Regions from separate parts of the Providencia sp. genome, predicted to be linked through region 1. Evidence: predicted binding sites of a transcription regulator. Region 1 holds the regulator's gene; each other region holds the start of a gene.
What was found. Region 1 encodes PhoB, which activates phosphate uptake and scavenging genes when phosphate is short. Its sites were predicted from a motif close to CTGTCATAAAACTGNCNNAT; they were not measured.
Positions count from the first base shown of each region.

Region 2: pstS (phosphate ABC transporter substrate-binding protein PstS) is a predicted target of PhoB. The motif match lies at 4,389-4,408, and genes of this name have one in related genera.
Region 3: ACTH6U_RS15135 (esterase-like activity of phytase family protein) is a predicted target of PhoB. The motif match lies at 4,351-4,370, and genes of this name have one in related genera.

Region 1 is NZ_JBQDNB010000001.1:275,343-283,363, reverse strand. It holds gene ACTH6U_RS01295 (AAA family ATPase) at 1-2,456, opposite strand, end outside; gene sbcD (exonuclease subunit SbcD) at 2,453-3,673, opposite strand; gene phoB (phosphate regulon transcriptional regulator PhoB) at 4,018-4,707, shown strand; gene phoR (phosphate regulon sensor histidine kinase PhoR) at 4,731-6,032, shown strand; gene brnQ (branched-chain amino acid transport system II carrier protein) at 6,533-7,858, shown strand; gene ggt (gamma-glutamyltransferase) at 7,934-8,021, opposite strand, start outside.
Region 2 is NZ_JBQDNB010000005.1:91,994-100,014, reverse strand. It holds gene ACTH6U_RS06130 (Tex family protein) at 1-344, opposite strand, end outside; gene greB (transcription elongation factor GreB) at 515-1,000, shown strand; gene ompR (osmolarity response regulator transcription factor OmpR) at 1,118-1,837, shown strand; gene envZ (two-component system sensor histidine kinase EnvZ) at 1,834-3,165, shown strand; gene ACTH6U_RS06110 (hypothetical protein) at 3,366-4,178, shown strand; gene pstS (phosphate ABC transporter substrate-binding protein PstS) at 4,507-5,550, shown strand; gene pstC (phosphate ABC transporter permease PstC) at 5,746-6,702, shown strand; gene pstA (phosphate ABC transporter permease PstA) at 6,704-7,585, shown strand; gene pstB (phosphate ABC transporter ATP-binding protein PstB) at 7,623-8,021, shown strand, end outside.
Region 3 is NZ_JBQDNB010000021.1:14,263-22,283, reverse strand. It holds gene ACTH6U_RS15155 (SDR family oxidoreductase) at 1-305, opposite strand, end outside; gene tesA (multifunctional acyl-CoA thioesterase I/protease I/lysophospholipase L1) at 498-1,136, opposite strand; gene ybbA (putative ABC transporter ATP-binding protein YbbA) at 1,107-1,793, shown strand; gene ybbP (putative ABC transporter permease subunit YbbP) at 1,790-4,237, shown strand; gene ACTH6U_RS15135 (esterase-like activity of phytase family protein) at 4,428-5,786, shown strand; gene ACTH6U_RS15130 (MFS transporter) at 6,043-7,299, opposite strand; gene purK (5-(carboxyamino)imidazole ribonucleotide synthase) at 7,423-8,021, opposite strand, start outside.

The sequences.
Region 1 (8,021 bases):
TTCTGTGCCGCTATTTTTTGTGATTCGTAGAATTGACTGCGTTGTTCAATGTTGCTGAACCATGCATCAAAATCATTATTTTCGGGCAATATTAACTGAAATTGAGTGAGGGCTGACTGTAATTGCTCTGTTTGTTCATTTTTGCGTTGTTGTAGCTGATTTTGTTCTTTTTGCATCTCATCAAACATCTGAGCGTGATATTTAAGACGTTCTTCGAGTAATGCGAGAGTGGCTTGCTGTTGTTTAACGAGCGCTTGTTGCTCATTTAATTGATTTTTAGCCTGCTGATAATCGCGTTCTAATAGCGTGAAATCCGTAATCACTTTTTGTTGTGTGGATAACTGTGTTTTTAAATCAGCAAGAAGTAAATTAACCGCTTGTTCGGTTTGCGCTAATTCTGTAGTAAGTGCTTGCTCACAGGTACTACGCCATTTTTGATTTAATTCATCAAGCTGTTCGGATAATTGTGTTTTGAGCTGTAAATTTTCACTTTGACGCAACTTTTGATTTTGTAAGTACGATTGTTGCTCTGATAATTTGATCTTATTGCTATCGAGTTGCTCAGTGAGTTGTTTTAAGCGCTGTTGTGTATCTGAGGATTTTATTAATTGATAAGCCTCAACCGCAGGGTGCTCGTGAGAGCCACAAAGTGGACACGGGGAGCCTTCAATGAGTTGCTGGCGCTCTTTTTCTAAGCTAACAATTTTTTGCTCTAATTGCAGTTGTTGTGTGAGATCTTGAATATGGGGCTGTAAATTGCTGATATTAGTTTGTACTGATGCTAATTCTTTTTCAGTTTGAGCAATTGATTCAATTAATAAAATCTGCTGTGTTGCTTGCTTTTGTGATTGAACTTGTTGAGCGAGACACTGTGATAATATAAAGGGTAATAATTGCGCATGTTGTAGCTTGGTTTGTAGTTGTACAATAGTGTGATTTACTTCATTAATATTCTGTTTTTCTTGGCAGTTTTTATAGTTATTTTCTAATTGATTAAACGCGTCAGTTTCTTTGTCTAAAGCCGTTTGCGTTTGCGTCAACTGAGCGGATTGCGTTTGTTTTTCTGCCTGTAATACTTGTAGTTCTTGTGAAATTTTGTGCTGCTTTTGGGTTAGTATCGAGAGCTGTTCAGTAAGTTCATTGAGGTAACGTGCTTGTTGCTTCCAACTGCCTAGTTGCCCGCTAATTTCTGCATCTTTTTGTTTTTCTTTTAGAAAAACATTTAGTTGTTTCAGTTGGTTATTTGCGTGTTGTAACTTCACCTCGGCTTCATTGATAGACTGTTGTTTTTGGTCATATTCAGACTGAAATTGGGTTACAAGCTTAGAAAGTTCACTGAGTTGTTGGTTAAGATGCGTTATTTGGTTATCCAACGGGCGAACTTCGTTATCAATTAATTTATTCTGCTGCTGCATATACGCCAAAAATTGCGTATTTTCATTATTAGCTTGATCTTGTTTTGCTTTCAGTGGTGCAAGTTGTTTCTGCATTTCCTCAAGACTTTGTTGAAGATATTGTTGCTTTTCATTGTGTTCAGCTAACGACTGTTGTTGGCGCTGAACATCTTGCCATAAAGGACGCAAAGCCTCTGCGGGAGCGCTGTCTGCTAATTTTTGTAGACTGGGTTTTGCAGCCTGAAAATCCTGTTCTGACTTGTCTAGCTCTGCTTGTAATTGTTGTAAGCGTAGAGTCAGTTGGTGCTGTTGTTGCCACCAATTTATGGCTTGTTGATGACGATTTTTTTTATGATTAACTTGAGCTTCTTGTTGTGCGAGTACTGTTTGTTGTTCTAATCGTTGTTGGTGCTCAGATTCAGTCAGCAAATTAATGCTTTGTGCTCTCGCCTTCAATAAGTCTAATTCGGTTTTGACCTGTTTGTGTTGGTTATAAATATAAATTGAGATTTGGCTATAGATTTCAGTCCCTGTTATCTCTTCTAAAAGGTCAGCGCGTTCTTTTTCTGTTGCGTTTAAAAAGGCGGCAAAATCCCCTTGGGAAAGTAGAATCGATTTAGTGAAACGACCAAAGTCGAGTCCCGTAATTTGAGTGATCCGCTCTCTAATTTCAGTGACTTTAACCGCAAGTATTTGCCCATCAGCTACCGTCGCTAGCTCGGCTTTAGGCTGTTGAAGGTTTCCTTCAGATTTACCGCCTGCACGACGTTGGCTCCAAAATGCGCGGTAAGCAACACCTTTTACTTCGAATTCAACTTCCGCTAAACATTCGCCCGTATGGCGCGTCATGAGCTCATTTTGGCTAGCAGATAGAGAGCCTAAACGAGGTGTTTGATGGTAAAGCGCGAGACAAATCGCATCCAGTAAGGTGGTTTTACCTGCACCGGTCGCACCAGTTATCGCAAACAATCCTTGGCTAGCAAAAGGTTCTTGCGTGAAATCAATTTTCCATTCGCCTTTTAGTGAATTAATATTTTTTAAGCGAAGACTCAGGATTTTCATGCTTGACCCTCTTGTTCTGAACGTAGTGCGTCATAGGATTGTTTGAACAGTTGTCGCAAGCGTTGTTCTTGTTCGGCATCGTCAAGTGATTCTTCTGCAAGACGGCGTAAAAAGACCTCTTCAGCAGTTAATTCATTGAGTGTTTCATTGGCTAATACACTTTGCTGTCCTTGCTTTTGTTTACGTGCTCGGCGCAGTAATACGACCTCAACTGGTAAGGTTTGGGTTAAGGCTTCTATACGTTGTTGGATATCTGAAAGATAGTCTTGTGACGCGACTTCGATATCTAACCATACCGGTTTATCACCTTGATAGTCTTGCCAAACTTCCAGTTGTTGCTGGATTTCTTTTAGAGACCCTTTGACACTTTGTAGTGGCTGCGAAATTGGAATTGGTAATTGAGTGATATCAGTAAGCGTGCTGCCATTAAACTCAACCAGACAGACACTTTTTTGTTGTTGTGCTTCATCAAAACTTAATGGAATTGGTGAACCGCAATAACGAATATGTTGTTGGCCACCAATGACTTGGGGTCGATGAATATGCCCTAGGGCAATGTAATCTGCGGGTGGAAATGCGCCAGAAGGAAACGCGTCAAGTGTGCCAATATAAATGTCGCGGACTGAATCTGTCAGCGCTGCGCCGACAACGGTGAGATGCCCTGTCGCGATAATCGGGATATCAAGGCCTAGTGTTTCTCGTTGTGCGACGGCAAGTTGGTAGCTGGCTTGGTAATAGTCATGAATTGCCGTTTGCAGTGATAATTGTTTTTCTTCACTACTTTGTCCCGCAATACTTATCTGAATGTCTCGAGGGCGCAGGAATGGGATGGCGCAGACGAGGCCGCTAGGCAATCCTTGGTTATCCATTAAAGTAATAATATTAGGTTCAGCGCCAGAGGTTATTACGCTGGTATTGAGGTAAGCCAGCAAAGAGCTGGATTCATTGAGAACGGAAACGGAATCGTGGTTTCCACTTAAAATAACCAACTGGCATCCAGTTTTTTGTAAATCGACGATAAATTTATTATAGAGTTCTCGTGCATAGCTCGGCGGTGAGCCAGTATCAAAAATATCCCCTGCGACAATCACTGCGCTAACCTGATGGAGCGTAACTTGTTCAATAAGCCAATTTAAAAAACATTGATGTTCAGCGGCACGACTTTTAGTGAAAAAATATTGGCCAAGGTGCCAGTCAGAAGTGTGGATCATGCGCATGAGCTATCATTCCTTGTGATTGTGCCATTTTATTAGTGAAGAGGACTCGATATTCTGTCGGTCAGTATACCTTATCGCGGTAATACGATGGAGTGTTATGCAATGGAAAATGATGCTGTGATGTGAATAAAGCCGTTAAAATTGTTATTACAGTAAGATAATTATTAGTCTGCAAATGGATGATAATTATATTGCGCTATGTGATTAATGTTTCACTTAGATGATCTTTTCCTGTAATTATTAGGTGGAATGTCAGTCATCACCGATAATAGTCATAATTCTGTCATAAAAGTGACGCATAATGCGTTCACATTAAAAATATCTTCTTATTTACAGGAACAATCATGGCAAGACGCATTCTAGTTGTTGAAGATGAGACGCCCATCCGTGAAATGGTTTGTTTTGTATTGGAACAGAATGGTTTTCAGCCGATTGAAGCTGATGATTATGACTCTGCAATTGCGCAGCTTGTTGACCCGTTACCTGATTTAGTTTTACTCGATTGGATGATCCCAGGTGGCTCTGGCATTCAGGTTATTAAACATATGAAGCGTGATAGCGCAACTCGCGATGTCCCTGTCATGATGTTGACTGCCAGAGGTGAGGAAGAGGATCGCGTGAAAGGTTTAGAAGTGGGCGCGGATGATTTTTTAATCAAACCCTTTTCGCCAAAAGAATTGATTGCTCGCGTAAAAGCGATTTTACGCCGAATTTCGCCAATGGCGACAGAAGATATTATTGAAATGAATGGCTTGATGCTTGACCCAACCTCTCATCGTGTTACTTGTCGTGAAATTCCTATCGATATGGGACCAACCGAATATAAATTATTACATTTTTTTATGACTCATCCGGAGCGTGTTTATAGCCGTGAACAGCTATTAAATAATGTTTGGGGAGCCAATGTTTATGTTGAAGATAGAACCGTAGATGTTCATATTCGTCGTTTAAGAAAAGCACTGGAAACAGAAGGGCATGATAAAATGGTACAAACAGTACGTGGTACTGGATACCGTTTCTCTGTTCGTTACTGAGAATTCATTAGGGAGAGACCCAAGTGCTTGAACGTTTATCCATAAAACAGCTAATTTGGGGGCTGTTTTTATTTATTTTACCCGCACTCATATTATCAGTATTTATAGGCCATCTAGCATGGCTTTTAGTCATTTCTTTGCTAGCTGCATTATTTTGGCACGGGTATAACCTGCTAAAATTATCCTATTGGTTATGGTTAGATAAAAGCATGCTTCCACCCGCAGGTAAAGGGGGTTGGGAGCCAATATTTTATGGCATTTATCAAATGCAGCAACGTAACCGTAAACGTCGTCGTGAGCTAGGGCAGCTAATTAAGCGTTTTCGCAGCGGGGCTGAATCATTACCCGATGCGGTAGTGATGATGACAACGGAAGGTAATATTTTTTGGTGTAATCGCCATGCGCAGCATTTATTAGGTTTTCGTTGGCCTGAAGATAATGGGCAGCATATTTTTAATCTGTTGCGTTATCCTGATTTTAGCCGCTATTTTACGGTTAAGAGTTATGATCAAGCGCTGACAATTGAGCTTAACAGTGGTGAAATTGTCGAGTTTCGTATTTTGCCTTACACTGAGGGGCAGCTTTTAATGGTTGCCCGGGATGTGACGGAAAAACGACGATTAGAAAAGGCTCGTAGAGACTTTTTTGCTAACGTGAGTCATGAATTACGTACACCATTAACGGTCATTCAAGGGTATCTTGAAGTGATGGATGATCAAGAAGGGACCTCTGCGGTTAACAAAAAAGCCTTGAATGTGATGCAAGAGCAAGCTTATCGAATGGATAATCTGATCAAGCAGTTATTGCAGTTATCACGAATTGAAATCGCCCCTCATATTAATCTGGACGAACAAGTTAATATTCCCGTTATTCTTAAGATGATTGAACAAGAAGCGCTGAGTCTGAGTCACGGCCAGCACCAATTTGAGTTTAATGTTGATGAAAAATTACGCGTAAATGGCAATGAAGAGCAACTACGTAGTGCCGTTGCTAACCTTGTGTACAATGCCATTAACCACACACCTGAGGGAACTAAAATACGGGTTGATTGGCAGAAAACCAGTCATGGTGCTCGTTTTAGTGTCAGTGATAATGGCCCTGGTATCCCTACGGAGCATATATCGCGTTTGACGGAGCGTTTTTATCGAGTGGATAAAGCGCGTTCGCGCCAAGGTGGTGGTGGAACGGGGCTTGGATTAGCTATTGTGAAACATGCAGTTCAGCACCATAGCAGTCAACTCGTAATTACTAGTCAATTAGGTAAAGGTAGTGAATTTTCTTTTACACTCCCTCCTGTTTTAATTGTGTCTGATAAAAAAAGCTAAAACAGGGAAAATAATCACCTTATTAATATTAATCATAGGGTTAGTAAGGTGAATTTATCTGTGATATTTATTAAATTCGCAATTTATTTAATAATCGCGACATATTCTCCCTAAAACTATTTATATTTTTTTATCTTATCCTACCTTTTAATAAAAACGATGAGTGATAAAATGATTAAGTGATGATTTTTTAAACAAATCATATAACGGATATTCTAATTTTACTGACAGTAATCACTAGTTCTGAAAATTAGTTTGGTTGTTTATTCTTGTTTTGGGGTTTGCTATTGCCTTTTTGCCCTATAAAAGTTTTACTTGTCGTCAGTTATTGGCGGTTTTTTCTGTTTTTTAACGTTTCATTTCAAATGATTTAATAAATCATATATTTTATATTGTTAATGATATGTTTTATCAGAATTCTATCTCGTCATATAAATTTCAAAGGGTTGCTAGTTAAATACCCATATCTTTTTATTTTCGTTACTTAAAATTAACATAATATGGCTCATCGTTTATCATCAAGAGATATTATCGCGTTAGGTTTTATGACCTTTGCGTTATTTGTTGGAGCAGGAAATATCATTTTCCCTCCTATGGTTGGTTTGCAAGCAGGTGAACAAGTTTGGACGGCTGCACTTGGCTTTCTGGTTACTGGTGTCGGTCTTCCCGTTTTAACCATTATCGCACTGGCAAAAGTGGGTGGTGGTATTGAAGCGTTAAGTACTCCAGTAGGTAAAAAAGCCGGATTATTACTCGCTGTTGTCGCATACTTATCCGTCGGTCCATTATTCGCAACACCAAGAACCGCCACCGTATCGTATAAAGTCGGTATCGCCCCATTGTTTGGTGGTGAATCTGATATGTTATTATTGATTTACAGCGTGGTTTATTTTGTCTTAGTGATTGGTATTTCACTTTACCCAGGCAAATTACTCGATAGCGTCGGTCATATACTTGCACCCGTTAAAATGCTCGCACTTGCGCTTCTAGGTGTTGCTGCGGTGTTATGGCCTGCCGGTTCTCCTATCCCGTCTACTATCGAATATCGCGATATGGCATTTTCAAATGGCTTTATTAATGGCTATCTCACCATGGATACACTTGGGGCGATGGTATTTGGTATTGTGATTGTGAATGCAGCACGTTCAAGAGGTATTGATAATTCGTCATTGTTAACCCGTTACACTATGTGGGCTGGGTTAATAGCGGGGGTTCTGCTCACACTGGTTTATCTTTCACTTTTCAAACTCGGTGAAAACAGTGGTTCTTTGATTCCGAATCCGGCGGATGGCGCAGATATTTTGCATACTTATGTGCAATATACCTTTGGCGATTACGGTAGTTTCTTCCTTGCGGTATTGATTTTCGTTGCTTGTATGGTGACCGCAGTTGGGCTAACTTGTGCATGTGCCGAATTCTTCAGTCGCTATGTGCCGATTTCTTATCGTAGCTTAGTGTTGATATTGGGCCTCTTCTCGATGGTTGTTTCTAACCTAGGCCTGAGCAAATTAATTGCATTCTCATTACCTGTGTTGGTATCGATTTATCCACCTTGTATTGTGCTTATATTAATGAGTTTTACGCTGAGATGGTGGCGAAATCCAACGGTCGTGATTGCACCAACGATGCTGACAAGCTTTGTAGTGGGATTAATTGGCGCAGTGAAAGCCTCGGATAACCTGAAAACGTATATCCCAGAATGGATGACGTCGATTCCATTGTATAAGCAAGACCTTATGTGGTTATTACCATCTTTAGTGGTATTGGTTGTTGCAGTGCTTTGCGATAGATTTATTTCACCTTCAGTTGTGCATAAACAAGCTTAATTAATTGTGCTTGTATTGTGATAAAACCCACTAATCAGTGGGTTTTATCATTTATAGTCTCAGTTAATTAATGCATTAATTAACACCTACTGCGCTACCTGCTGGTCGACGGACATCATTAGAGCCGTAGATAAAGCCCTCTCGTACTTTTCCTGAAACCGCT
Region 2 (8,021 bases), on a different contig from region 1:
TGGCCACGGGTACGGCGCTTAGGTTTGAAGGGTAAATAAAGGTCTTCAAGCTCAGTTTTATTTAAAGTGGTATTAATCGCATTACTGAGCTCAGGCGTGAGTTTACCTTGTTCTTCAATTGATTTAAGAATGGTTTGCTTACGATCGTTGAGTTCTCTTAGGTATCCTAAACGGCTCTCAAGCTGGCGAAGCTGAGTATCGTCCAACCCGCCGGTAACCTCTTTACGATAACGCGAAATAAACGGGACGGTATTACCTTCATCAAGCAGTGTGATGGCAGAAAATACTTGTTTAGGTTGGGTATGCAGCTCAGCTGCAATGATTTGGCTTAGAGTTTCATTCATGTCGTGTTTAAATACCTACTTCAAAGAACGGAAAAAAAATCAATGGCACTGTTATACTTGGTGGTAGAGAGAATTTCCAGAATGAATTTAATTCTATTGGTATGAAAGTCGCAGATTATTTTGTATAAAATATTATAATTAACGGATCAACTTATACATATTTGAAGGTTATGGCGAAAAGTCTATTAATTACACGTGATGGCTGGGATGCCCTTGATAAAGAATTAAAATATCTTTGGAAAGAAGAGCGCCCCATTGTGACTCAGTCTGTCACTGAAGCGGCTGCTCAAGGCGATCGTTCAGAAAATGCGGAATACATTTATGGTAAAAAAAGGCTGCGAGAAATTGATAGACGTGTGCGTTTTTTATCCAAAAGGCTGGACCAACTCAGGATTATTGAACCCGACCCTCGCCAAGAGGGGCGTGTGTTTTTTGGTGCATGGGTTAAACTAGAAGATGAAAATGAAAATATCAGAATATTCCGGTTAGTGGGTGCGGATGAGTTTGATCCAGCCAAACAATGGATTTCGATAGATTCTCCTGTAGCACGAGCCCTGATAGGCAAACAAGTGAATGATGAAATCACTGTTAGCACACCAGGTGGACAAGTTACCTATTTTGTTCTAGAAATAAGCTATAAGCCACTAACCGCATGAAGTGTAAAATGATTCATTAAATCTTAGGTTAATGGTAAATTAGTGAGCATAAATATTATATATGTTCACATTCAATAGAAAAATAATTCTAAAGATGCACATCTTGAGGGCTACACAATGCAGGAAAGTTATAAGGTTCTTGTCGTCGATGATGACATGCGTTTACGTGCACTGCTGGAGCGTTACCTTTCTGAGCAAGGGTTTCAGGTAAGAAGTGCTGCGAATGCAGAACAAATGGATAGGATTTTGACTCGAGAATCCATTCATTTGATCGTATTAGACTTGATGTTACCAGGCGAAGATGGATTATCTATTTGCCGTCGCTTACGCAGCCAAAACAACCCAATTCCTATCATTATGGTAACGGCTAAGGGTGAAGAAGTTGACCGTATCGTTGGTTTAGAAATCGGTGCGGATGACTATATACCTAAGCCTTTCAACCCTCGTGAATTATTGGCTCGAATTCGAGCAGTACTACGCCGTCAAGCAAATGAATTACCGGGTGCGCCATCTCAGGATGATGCTGTCATTACGTTCGGTAAATTTAAACTGAATCTTGGTACTCGTGAAATGTTCCAAGGTGAAGAAAACATGCCGTTGACGAGCGGTGAATTTGCGGTCTTAAAAGTCTTGGTTTCTTACCCAAGAGAGCCATTATCTCGTGATAAACTGATGAGCTTAGCGCGAGGCCGTGAATATAGTGCTATGGAACGTTCTATCGACGTTCAAATCTCTCGTTTACGCCGTATGGTTGAGGAAGATCCTGCGCATCCTCGCTATATTCAAACCGTTTGGGGTTTGGGCTACGTGTTTGTTCCGGATGGTAGTAAAGCATGAAGCGATTGAGGTTCTCACGACGTAGCACATTTTCTCGCTCGTTGTTTTTATTTGTTGCTTTATTGTTTGCTAGTCTTGTGACCAGCTATATGGTCGTGTTGAATTTTGTTGTCATGCCTAGCTTACAACAATTCAATAAAGTGCTGGCTTACGAAGTAAGAACATTAATGACAGAGAAAATGGTTCTACAAGATGGAACCTCAGTTCGAGTATCTCCAGCTTTACGCAAGAAAATCTATAATGAATTAGGTATTACTTTTTATGCACATTCAGCCGCGATGGAAGAAGGATTGAATTGGGCAAAAGAATATGATTTTCTGAGTAAAAATATGTCGGAATATCTCGGCGGCAAAGCAAGTGTCCATCTTGAGCTTGGTCGTGAGTACCCGATTTTATGGCTGACGTCTTATCTTGCACCCGATATTTGGGTGCGAGTGCCTTTGACTGAGATCGGTCAAAATCAATTCTCCCTCGTTTTTCGCTATACGCTGACTATTTTCCTTACCATTTTTGCGGGTGTTTGGTTGTATATCCGTTATCAAAATAAACCACTGCTTGAATTGGAATACCATGCGGGCGAGGTGGGTAAAGGGGCAAGTTTACCCCCAATGCAGGAAAAAGGTGCCGCAGAGGTTAGGGCTGCAATTCGTTCATTTAATCATATGGCTACCGGTATTAAAACACTGGAAAATGACCGAACTGTATTAATGGCAGGGGTTAGCCATGATTTAAGAACGCCATTGACACGTATTCGTCTCGCCACAGAAATGATGAGTCCAGAAGATAATTATTTGGCAGAATCGATAAATAAAGATATTGAAGAGTGTGACGCGATTATTGGTCAGTTCATGTCTTACCTGAAAACAGGGCAAGAGATGGAAATGGAGTTCTGCGACCTGAACGCTATTTTAATGGAAGCAGTCACGTCTGAAATGAGCGTTGTTGGTGAAATTGAAACTTCACTTGAATCTGGCTCGATGATGGTTAATGGTAATCCATTAGCGATTAAGCGTGCGATTACCAATATGATAGTCAATGCTTATCGTTATGGTAACGGTTGGATTAAGGTCAGTAGCGGCAAAAATGAAGACTCTGTTTGGTTCCAAGTCGAAGATGATGGCATAGGGATCAAAGAAGAAGATATCCAACGCTTATTTCAGCCTTTTGTACAAGGTGAAAAAGCTCGTAGTAATACAGGAACAGGCTTGGGACTTGCCATTATTCGCCGTATAGTTGATGCTCACGAAGGAAACATTGAAATTCATAAAAGTGAACGCGGTGGATTTGCTATTCGCGCACTCCTACCATTGAAAGAGAAAGAAGAATAATTTAAAAAAAGCAGTTAGTTAAATCTAGCTGCACCTATCGATTTGCTCAATAGTCGTTATCCTCCAATTGTATTCATTCCTAGTTATTCATTCGGTAAAAATAAATATTTATCCTATAAATAATACAATCGTTATCTGAAAGATCTGATGATTGAGTTACTTAGATAATAGCGGTCAATCAAATCATTAGGATCAATATTATGTCGATTATTAATAATTTAGCTAGAGCCATTAAAAAGTCTCAAAATGTAACAGTATTAAGCACCCTTCCATTAGATAGTGAAAAAAAAGTCGCCTTGGTAAAAATGAACAAGGTGATTAATGTTCAAGATGTTTTTAGTTTAAGAACTGAAAAAAAATCGAAAAAAGTGACTTGGAGTGATCAGCATACTGAGGTAGTGGGCATTTCACCCAAAAAACAGGTTGAATCGAAGTTATCTTCAACGCCACCTCCGCCGCCAATGCCTTTATCTCTATCACTACTTTCACCAATTTTGAGGTTATCCCAAGATACTACCTTAGAGAGACCGGAAGGAAAGCGCACTATGGTAAGTCAATCGTCAAAAGGTAAAATTGCTCCAGGTTTATTTGAAGAAATGGCTAAACTTCAAATGTTTAAAGATGCAGGAAAAAAATGTAATAAGCCTGAGTATGCGGCTAAAGCGTTAACCGAAGATGTCATCGTATCTTTAAAATCAAAAAAATTAGCCCCTGCGCCTGAAAGAAAGAAAGGATCGATTGTTTTTTCTGCGAAAAGTTTAGAAGAGAGTCCTATGTTTAAACAAATTAGGGATAAATATATAAAAGCAGAGTTGGTCGAAGCAAAACGGACTAAAAACTCGCAGGTAAAACCAATTTTTTCTTCAAAAGAACAAATGGTCATTAATGCAAAAATAGAAACTGAAAAACAAGTAAAGAAAAAAGTCGAAACTGTAACAAAGGATATGATAAGCGAGCTTTCAAGCAAGATAACTGCTCCTAGCCTGCATAAAACAGGTATTAAATTATGGTAACGTAATGCTTATTCTATTTATCACTAAAATAAACTCGCTAATGTGAGTTTATTTTTTATAAAAAAAACATTTTTAAATTTTTTATGACAATGTGTCATTTTTTTTATAGCGTATATCCATTCCTTTATTTTCATATAACTATTTGGTTTTATTGTTATCTTTATTATGTATCGCTGTTTTTTTTCGCTATAAATACATTGAAAAAATCAACTGTCATAAAACTGTCATAAATATGACATGTTGCTGCAACCAAATTATCTTATTTTCCCTATCGTGACATTCACCCACAATTTAATACTTGATTGTTTCTTACATCCCCGGAGGGATTATGAAAATGATGCGTACCACCCTAACAAGCGTAATGGCAGCAACTTTATCTTTGACTGCAATGTCTTCTTTTGCTGCTACTAACCTGACGGGAGCTGGTGCTACATTCCCTGCTCCGGTTTATGCGAAGTGGGCTGACTCTTATCAGAAAGAAACAGGTAATAAAGTGAACTATCAGGGGATCGGTTCTTCTGGTGGCGTTAAACAAATTAATGCAAAAACCGTTGATTTTGGTGCATCAGATGCGCCATTGACGGATGAAAAATTAAAAGAAGATGGTTTATTCCAATTCCCTACCGTGATTGGTGGCGTGGTTCTTGCTGTAAACGTAAAAGGCATTGAATCAGGTCAATTGACCCTCGATGGTAAAACACTTGGTGATATTTATCTCGGCAAAATCACCAAATGGAATGACCCAGCAATCGTTAAATTAAACCCAAGCGTTAGCCTGCCGGATCAAACAATTGCGGTTGTTAGACGTTCAGATGGTTCAGGTACAACTTTCGTATTCACTAGCTACTTAGCGAAGGTAAGTGCAAGCTGGAAAGAAGAGATTGGCGCTGGTTCGACTGTTAACTGGTCAAAAACAAGTGTTGGCGGTAAAGGTAACGATGGCGTAGCCGCCTTTGTTCAACGTTTACCAGGCTCAATCGGTTATGTTGAATATGCTTACGCAAAACAAAATAATCTTGCGTATACTAAGCTTATCTCAGCAGATGGCGAAGCTGTATCACCAACAGGTGCAAGTTTTAGCGCAGCAGCGAAAAAAGTTGACTGGTCTAAATCATTTGCTCAAGACCTCACTAACCGTGACGGTGCGAATGCATGGCCAATTACGTCAACGACATTTATTTTAGTTCACAAAGAACAAGCTAATGCAGAGAAAGGTAAAGCGGTCCTCGATTTCTTCAACTGGGCCTATGATAAAGGCGGCAAACAAGCAGAAGCACTCGACTATGCAGTTTTACCACCTGAAGTCGTAACAGCCGTTCGTGCAGCATGGAAAACAGAAGTTAAAGATAGCCAAGGTAAATCACTGTTCTAAAGTGAGCCTCGGGTTGGCAGTGGCAGGTGGGTGCTGAGGAATAGCATCCACTTTCTATATCCATCATATTTCGAGTTGTTTGGATGTTAGCTTCACTTGCTACCGACATACAGCTCGAATTATTTTGCATATAAACGTCATGAAAATTGTAAATCCTACTGATGATATCGTAGGTGTGAAATGAGAACAAAGCGCATGGCCGAAAAAACAACGGCATTTAAAGCCCCTAGCAAATCAGGTGATGTAATTTTTAGTGCGCTAGTAAAGATGGCTGCACTAATCACTCTGTTAATGCTTGGCGGTATTATTATTTCCCTTATTTTTGCATCTTGGCCGAGTATGCAGAAATTTGGGTTTTCGTTTTTATGGACAAAAGAGTGGGATGCGCCAGCGGAGCAGTTCGGTGCACTTGTGCCTATCTACGGCACCATAGTGACATCACTCATTGCGCTTATCATTGCGGTACCGGTTAGTTTTGGTATTGCCCTGTTTCTAACTGAACTTGCCCCTAACTGGTTAAAGCGCCCATTAGGTATCGCTATTGAGCTTCTGGCTGCAATTCCAAGTATCGTTTACGGTATGTGGGGACTCTTTGTGTTTGCCCCTCTATTTGCTGAATACTTCCAAGAACCTGTCGGCAATGTGATGTCGACTATTCCGATTGTAGGCGAATTATTCACAGGCCCTGCTTTTGGTATTGGTATTTTAGCTGCGGGAATTATCCTCGCTATTATGATCATTCCTTATATTGCCTCCGTAATGCGTGACGTGTTTGAGCAAACACCGGTCATGATGAAAGAATCTGCATACGGTATCGGCTGTACCACATGGGAAGTTATTTGGAACATCGTGTTGCCGTACACCCGAAATGGAGTGATAGGCGGTGTGATGTTAGGCCTTGGGCGTGCACTGGGTGAAACCATGGCGGTTACTTTTGTAATTGGTAATACCTACCAGTTGGATAGCCTTTCATTATTTATGCCGGGCAACAGTATTACCTCTGCGTTGGCGAATGAATTTGCTGAAGCTGAAAGTGGCGTGCATACCGCGGCATTGATGGAGCTTGGATTAATCCTGTTTGTCATTACATTCATTGTGTTAGCAATATCCAAATTGATGGTGATGCGTCTTGCTAAGAGCGAGGGCCGTTAGTATGTCAATCTCTCAGCCAATGGTTGTAAATCAAAAAGAACGTACTCGTCGCCAAGCATGGCGTCGTCAAATTAACCGCATGGCGTTATTTATCTCCATGCTAGCAATGGCTTTCGGTCTGTTTTGGTTAGTGTGGATTTTATTTTCGACAGTAACTAAAGGGATTGATGGAATGTCCATTAATCTATTTACCGAAATGACGCCTCCCCCAAACACACCGGGTGGTGGACTTGCAAATGCTATTGTCGGTAGTGGATTATTAATTTTATGGGCAACAGTCATTGGCACACCGCTCGGTATTCTTGCGGGTATTTATTTAGCTGAATATGGTCGTAAATCATGGCTTGCCTCAGTAACTCGTTTTATTAATGACATTTTGTTATCAGCCCCTTCTATTGTGGTTGGACTGTTCGTTTACACCATTGTGGTGGCTCAAATGCAGCACTTCTCTGGTTGGGCGGGTGTTATTGCATTGGCGTTATTGCAAATTCCGATCGTTATCCGTACTACTGAAAACATGTTGAAGTTAGTACCGGATAGTCTGCGTGAAGCTGCATATGCGCTAGGTACGCCAAAATGGAAAATGATTTTATCGATTACGTTAAAAGCATCTGTATCCGGGATTATTACGGGGATTTTGCTAGCAATCGCACGTATTGCGGGAGAAACCGCACCGCTACTGTTTACTTCACTGTCTAATCAGTTCTGGAGTACAGATATGAGCGAACCGATTGCTAACTTACCTGTGACTATTTTTAAATTCGCGATGAGTCCATTCTCAGAATGGCAGCATTTAGCATGGGCAGGGGTGCTTCTTATCACCTTATGCGTTTTGTTAATTAATATCATTGCACGCGTTGTGTTTGCACAGAAAAAACACTAGCCCCGGATTGAACAGAGATTTATAGAGAGAAGTAGCCATGATCAAAGCAAACGAAATTGAAAATTGTAAGATTCAAGTACGTGACCTTAACTTTTACTATGGAAAGTTTCAGGCACTGAAAAATATCTCATTAGATATTGAAAAGAATAAAGTCACCGCCTTCATTGGCCCGTCAGGTTGCGGTAAATCCACACTGCTGCGTACGTTCAATAAAATGTACGAGTTATACGGTGAGCAGCGTGCAGAAGGGCAAATTTTACTGGATGGTCAAAATATTCTGACTGATAAACAAGACATTGCATTATTGCGTGCGCAGGTTGGTATGGTATTCCAAAAGCCAACGCCATTTCCAATGTCTATTTACGATAACATTGCTTTTGGTGTTCGCTTATTTGAGAAATTGTCTCGTGTTGATATGGACGAGCGTGTGCAATGG
Region 3 (8,021 bases), on a different contig from region 1:
AATTGCGCTTCAAGCTGCTGACGGCTGACAGTACTTAAGGCACCATAAACGCCAAATCCGGCATTATTAAATAATCCGAAAAGACGTCCATGGCATAATGACAGCACCGCGTCAGCCGCGGCATCTATGCTATCGTTATCATCAAGATCAAGAGCAACAGTGTCATAACCGAGATCTTTTAAGCGCAATATATCCGCTTCTTTGCGGCAGGCAGCAATGACATGGTAGCCGCGTTGGCGGAGAGTTTGTGCAGCACAAAAGCCTATGCCGCTTGAGGCGCCAGTGATTAGTACGGATTTTTTCATAACTTTACCTATGCTCGTCATTCTTTGCGCCGTAGTGTTCTCGTCATTCTTTGCGCTGTAGCGTTGTTGTCATTCTTTGCGCCGTAGCGTTGTTGTCATTCTTTGCGCCGTAGCGTTGTTGTTTTCATAACGTTATTTAAACAGAATGTTGATTATTCACTCTAATTTGAATTAATGTGTTAAGTATATATTTCACTTCTTAGGCGGTAAAATATAGAGAGAAAGCTGTTTTTCCATGAAATCTGTAATAGAAGGCTGAGCCTCTACTGTTGGATGAATACCATCTTGTTGTATCCATTCAGGCTTGGTTATCACAGTTTCCATATAAAATGGTAATAGTGGAATATTATTTTCTTGTGCTAATTTTGAATACACGCGTTCAAAGCTTGATGTATAGCGTTTTCCATAGTTTGGTGGAATACGAATTTGCATTAAAAGCGGTTTAGCACCAGATTGCTCTATTTTATCGATAATTTGTTGTAAATTAGTCTCTAACTGTTCTACAGCTAGCCCTTGTAAACCATCGTTTGCACCAAGCTCAATCAATACCCAATTAGGTTTATGTTGTTCAAGTAAGGTAGAAAGACGTTCCAGCCCTTGAGCTGAAGTGTTTCCACTGATACTGCCATTAATCACAGTTACAGGCGGTGACAATTTCTGCCAACGACTGGCGAGCAAAGAGGCCCAAGCCTGCTCTGCCGGTAAGCGATAACCTGCACTCAGGCTATCACCGAGGATCAATAGTTTTGTTGTTGCGAGTGCCTGTCCACTTGCAATCAATAACAGGAGAAAAACCAATATATGTCGGCGAAAAATATTCTTGAAGTTCATCATCTCATTAAACGTGTTGGCCAAGGTGAACATGAACTGACTATATTGCAAGGTGTTGAGCTAATTGTCGAGCCCGGTCAAACAATTGCTCTTATCGGCGAGTCGGGATCAGGTAAATCAACTCTTTTAGGGATCATTGCCGGACTTGATGACGGCACCAGTGGTAGTGTCAGTTTGCTGGGGCAAGAGTTAACGCAAATGGATGAAGAACAGCGGGCGCGTCTACGTGCACAAAGTGTGGGTTTTGTTTTTCAATCCTTTATGTTGATCCCCACACTGAATGCCATTGAAAACGTACAACTTCCCTCGTTATTACGGGGTGAATCAGAATCCAGCAGCCAGCAACATGCCGTTAGTTTATTAACTGAATTAGGTCTGGGTAATCGACTCAAACATATGCCAGCACAATTGTCAGGTGGTGAGCAACAGCGAGTTGCATTAGCCAGAGCTTTCAATGGCCGTCCTGAAATTTTGTTTGCAGATGAACCGACGGGGAATCTTGATCGTCAGACTGGGGATAAAATTGCTGATTTGCTTTTTTCAATGAATAAAGAGCATGGCACAACCTTGATCCTCGTTACTCATGACCATGAACTGGCAGCCCGCTGTCAACGCCGTTTAAGATTGGTCGATGGTCTATTAAGGGAAGAGGCATGATTTGGCGCTGGTTCTGGCGTGAGTGGAAAACGCCATCATTATTAATTGTTTGGTTGGCACTGACGCTAGCGGTTGCTTGCGTGTTAGCGTTAGGGCGTATTAGCGACCGTATTGAAAATAGCATGAGCTATCAGAGCCGCGAATTATTAGCGGGTGATTTAGTGTTGCGATCTTCTCAGCCGAGCGATCCGGCTTGGTTACAGGATGCTAAAAATAGTGGCTTGAAAGTGAGTCAGCAAATTTCATTTTCAACTATGGCCTACTCAACGGCAGATGAAGATGCTCGACCACAATTAGTGCTGATCAAAGCCGCCGATAGTGCCTATCCGTTATATGGTGGATTAGTCACTGAGCCTGCGGGGTTACAGCCAACAAAAGGGCAAATATTAGTCGCCCCTAGATTGCTTGAGCTATTAAACCTAAAGTTAGGCGATGATATTGATATTGGCGATGCTACATTAAAAGTTGCAGGTACTTTAGAGCAAGAACCGGATAGTGGTTTTAATCCTTTTCAAATCGCCCCAAGAGCACTTATTTCGATTGAAGATGCTGCATTGACCGGCGCTATTCAATTAGGAAGCCGATTAACGTATCGAGACATGTTCGCCGGAGATAGTGACGCTATTGAGGCTTTCCATGCAAAATTTGATAAAGATTTAAGAACTGATCAACGTTGGTATACCTTAAATGAAGATAATGGTGCGGTAGGAAAGACATTCCAACGTGCACAACAATTTCTTTTATTGTCTGTTTTATTGACGTTATTACTGGCAATTGCTGCTGTTGTTGTTTCAATGACCCATTATTGTCGTAGTCGACACCAGTTGATTGCGGTATTAAAAACCCTTGGAGCAGGGCGTAGTGCGCTGCGAAAATGGATTATTGGTCAGTGGTTGGTTATTTTAATTGCCGCTGCGCTATTAGGTTCATTGCTTGGGCTCGCCTTTGAAGGCATCTTGATGCAAATTCTAGGCGCAATGCTTCCAAAAGCATTACCTTCAGCAAGTTTATGGCCTTGGGTTTGGGCGATAGGCACATTATTTATCATCGCGATTATTGTGGGTATTCGTCCTTATTATCAATTAATGGCAACGCAACCTTCGCGAGTGTTACGTGAAGATGCACAATCACCCGTTTGGCCTTTGTATTACTATCTCCCCATAGTCACACTCATTGTCGTGGGAGGATTATTTTTATTTGCGGGTGTGAACCCTTTACTATGGTCAATCCTGATTGGCATCGTGGTTTTGGCAATTCTCCTAGCACTTATCGGTTGGATAGGGCTGTGGGGCTTACGTCATATTAAGTTTAAACAGTTAAGTTTACGGCTTTCGGTCAGCCGTTTATTGCGCCAACCAATGCAAACAATCACACAAATGAGCGCATTTTCGCTCTCGTTTATGTTGTTAGCATTATTAGTTTTGGTTCGAGGTGATTTGCTCGACCGTTGGCAGCAGCAGCTTCCAGCCGATAGTCCGAATTATTTCTTGATCAATATGACTCAAGAACAAATTAAGCCAGTAACAGAGCTTTTGGCGCAATATAAAGTCAAACCTACAGGCTTTAACCCTGTAGTATTGGCGCGTCTGGCGGAGATTAACGATAGATCAGCGATTGAATGGGCAGATGAACGCGATCCAAACAATAACACGGTACGACGTGAGCTGAGCCTGACTTGGGAATCCATTTTACCACCGGCCAATTTAATGGATAAAGGCACTTGGCCACCAAAAGCGGGTGAGGTGTCTATTGAACAGACCGTCGTGAAAGAGCTTGGAATAAAAATTGGCGATAAGCTAACGTTTAATTCTGGGGCACAAATTTTTTCTGCGACAGTGAGTAGTATTCGAACGGTAGATTGGGAAAGTTTACGACCTAATTTTTACTTTATTTTCTCTGAAGAAAGTTTATCTCAAATGCCAGCCACTTGGTTGAGTAGTTTCCATTATGACGGTGATGGCCAGTTATTGACGCAGCTTAGCCGTAACTATCCAACCATTAATGTGCTAGACACTGGCGCAATTATTACCCAAATCCAGCAAATTCTCCAACAAGTGAGTCAGGCTTTAGAAGTGATGGTAGTGTTAGTGATTTTATGCGGATTGTTGCTATTACTTGCTCAAGTCCAAGTCGGTATGAGTCAACGTGAACGCGAGTTAGTGGTTTACCGTACGCTAGGTGCCAGTAAAAAGCTGATGCGAAGAACACTTTGGAGTGAGTTTGCATTATTAGGTCTAATGGCCGGTTTTGCTGCGGCTTTTGGTGCAGAAATTGCTCTGTGGTTATTGCAAACTAAAGTGTTTGATTTTCCATGGCAACCTGAGTGGCGTATCTGGTTAATACTACCGCTAAGCGCTGCGTTGTTGCTATCAATATGCGGAGGTTGGTTAGGCTTGCGCTTATTAGGCACTGGTAATCAGCACCGACGTTTATCGAATGGTTGAGTTATAAAACTTCAGGTAGATATCAATGTATTAAATACCTTGATGTCTACCTATTTTTCTTCTGTGAAAAATAAATTCGCTACAATCTTTCAAGTAAAATAACTGTCTTGAATTCATCACTAAACTGTCATTTGCCGTAGTTATGATTCCGTCGTCGATTATTGAATAATCTAATAATAGGATCATAACAATGTTGCATCGTCGCATGATTGGCTCATTATCTTTACTTGCTACTTTAATTTCATTTAGCACCACAGGGTTTGCTCAACAACAAGTTCCGGCTTCATTGGCTGGACATGCTATTTTACCCGTGAATTCAAGTGTTCCTGCACCTGAAAATGCCCCTTCGGATCTACAAACTAGTGGTAAATTTACTACTGCTAAACGTGTTGATACCCTTGGGCAAATTGAAGGAAAATCCGCAGATCGTCCAACAGGTATGCATATCCCAATTAAAGGGCAGCCTTTACAAGGACATTCAGGTATTAAGCGGATGGCTGATGGGACTTATTGGGTACTGACGGACAATGGTTTTGGTAATAAAGTTAATTCTCCTGATTCAATGCTTTATCTAACCCAATACGATATCGATTTTAAAACAGGTAAAGCCAACCCGCTGAAAACTGTTTTCTTCCAAGATCCAAATAAAATTATTCCGTTCCATATCATTAATGAAAGTTCTCAAGAACGTTACCTAACTGGTAGTGATTTTGACCCGGAAAGCTTTCAATTTGCAGATGGTGCGTTATGGGTAGGGGATGAGTTTGGACCGTATTTAATCAAAATGGATTTAGACGGTAAAGTTTTAGCCTTATTTGAAACCCAAGTTGATGGCAAGAAAGTGGTTTCTCCAGATCACTACCAAGTTACTACACCGGGTAAACCTACTGATAAAGTTAGCTTTCAAGTTAATCGGTCAAAAGGTTTTGAAGGGATGGCTTCATCACCAGATGGTTCAAAATTGTACCCAATGTTAGAAGGGGCAGTTTGGAATGAAGACAAGCAAGATTATGAAAATGTTGATGGTAAACGCGCTGCACGCATTCTTGAATTTGATGTGAAGAAACAAGATTGGACAGGCCGTAGCTGGTTATATGTCTTTGAAGATAATCAAAATGCGATTGGTGATTTTAACTTAATTGATGCTACTCATGGGCTGATTATCGAACGTGATAACGGTGAAGGTACGGCTGATAAAGCTTGCGCACAAGGGGCAACAAATACAGAGAATTGCTTTAGCAATTTAGCTAAATTTAAACGCGTTTATCGTATTGAGTTTTCAGATAAAAACGTGGGATCTGCGGTAGATAAGCAAGCTTATATTGATTTGATGAATATCCAAGACCCAAATAGCTTAGCAAGAAAACCATTAAACGAGGGTGTTTTCACTTTTCCATTCTTCACTATCGAAAATGTTGATGTAGTTGATAGCGAACATATTATTGTTGGTAACGATAATAATTATCCGTTCTCATCGAGCCGTGAACCAAATAAAGCAGATGATAATGAGTTTATTTTACTCAAAGTACCAGAACTATTAGCACCTTAATAATCCGTTATATCTCGTGTTGTAGCATTGTTGGATAGCTACGACACGAATTATTTAGCTATTGATATTGTTCAAAATGCCGAGTTTTTGAATCCTTAATTTCCCTTGGTTTTAGTATTAGCCTGAGTGTGTTTTCAGGCTTTTTTTTATTTATACTCGTCATACTTCAAGCCGCAGGGGTGTTGACTGCGCTCAGCTACCCGAATCACATACTATGTATGCTCATCGGGATATCGCTAACTATTTGAATTATATATTATGAGTGATTTAAAGTTGGGGGCTTCATTCGTAATGTTAGTAACAAAATCACAATAACCGGCGCTGCAATAATCAAAAATGCAGGCGTGAAACTGCCAGTATAATCTTTTACTGCACCAGCAATGAAAGGGGCTAAACAGGCAATCGTGGAAAATAAATTAACGATGGAAAAAAGTTCTAAATAAGGGCCACGACCGAAATAGTTGGACAATAAGACACTGGATGCTAAAAAGGTCATGCCATAGCCAATACCAACAAAAATAACAAATAAAATCAACCAGAACCAAGAAGTAGCAATACTTAAGAAAACCACACCCAATACCATAATAATTAAACTACCAATCAGTAACTTTTTAGGTTCTAGCCATTCGCCAGCGGCGCCACCAATAAATCGAGAAAATGCATTTACGAAAGCCATGGTGCTGAGTAATGACACCGCTACCGTCATACTAAACCCTCGTTCTTCAATATGCGCGACTGCAAAGCTATTGACGGTAATACCACACCATAAAAATGAAGTGTAAGTTGCGGCAATTAAATAAAATTGCCAAGTACGTAGCGCTCGGCCTACGGTCCAAACCTGATTTGTTCGATAAACAGGTTTGTTGGCATTGCTGACTTGTTTTTGCATCACCATTTTGGCGTGAGCTTGTTCTTTTTTACCTTCACGCAGCATCAAGATGGTGACTAATGTAATGACACTCAAGTAAATCGCACACAGTACCCAATGCATCCGCCAAGAGCCGAGTTGATTAGAGGCATAAAAATAGATCCAAGGCCCTGCCACGCCGCCTAAACCACCAATCGTAAAATAAAGACCGAATGCTAAAGATTGTTTTTCAAATAAGCGGGAAAGTACATAGGTGCCTGGCACCGTGGCAAGTAAGGTAAAACCTACCCCAATTAAGGCGGTACCAAGAAAGTAAGTGCTGATGATTTCGGTAGAATAGAGATTATAGAAACCGGCAACAAAGAATAACGTGCCTAGCAATAATGTTAAGCGGACACCCACCTTACGAATGAGTAAAGAAGGCAAGAAACTGGCTAGCCCACAGGTTAATCCAAGCAAAGTAAAACCAAACCCTGCTTCCGTCCAGCTCCATTTTAGTTCTTCTATCATCCCGGGCAATACCACGCCTAAAGAGGTGAATGTGGTCGCAGTAGCTAAAAAATAAACCATCCCTAATAGAACTAAAATGCTCCATTGATAGAAAGGGCTAAAAGTTGGAGAGGGTGCGGCTTGTACGTCTGGCATGTCGGCTCCAGTAAAACCGTATGCCTTTATATTTTGATATTTATCATCAACAGGAGTACGGCAAAAATAACAAAATGCCCGAAATTAAATACTCGGGCATCGAATAGGGGCTATTTTCGCTATTTATTGGCGAGAGTACCAGTCTAATTTTACTTTTGCCCACTCAATGCCACTTTTATACTCATTTGGCAGCAAAGTTGTTAGTGCATCAAGTGTTGAAGTGAGTTTGTCGCAATCATGGTGAGACAGGTTTAAATGTCCCACTTTGCGTACTGGGCGTACTTCTTTTTCATACCAGTGTAGATGAACTAATGGCAAGCTTAGCCAGTCAGTATTTACGTCGGTTCCAATTAAATTGACCATTACCGCTGGGCTCTCGACTTCAGGGGAGGGCATGGGTAAATCTAAAATAGCGCGTAAATGTAACTCAAATTGGCTGATAGATGCGCCATTTTGTGTCCAGTGGCCGCTATTATGCACTCGTGGTGCAATCTCATTAATGAGTAATTTATCGCCGACGACAAAACATTCCATTGCCATCACGCCAGTATAATCAAGTTCATCCATGACAGCGCTCAACATCGATTGTGCTTGTTGCTGGTGGGCATTGCTTGATTTAGGGAAGGCGACACTGGTGCGTAAAATACCTTCTTGATGAAGATTATGTGTAATTGGGTAAAAAACAGATTTTCCGACTCGGTTTCGAGCACCAATAATAGAGA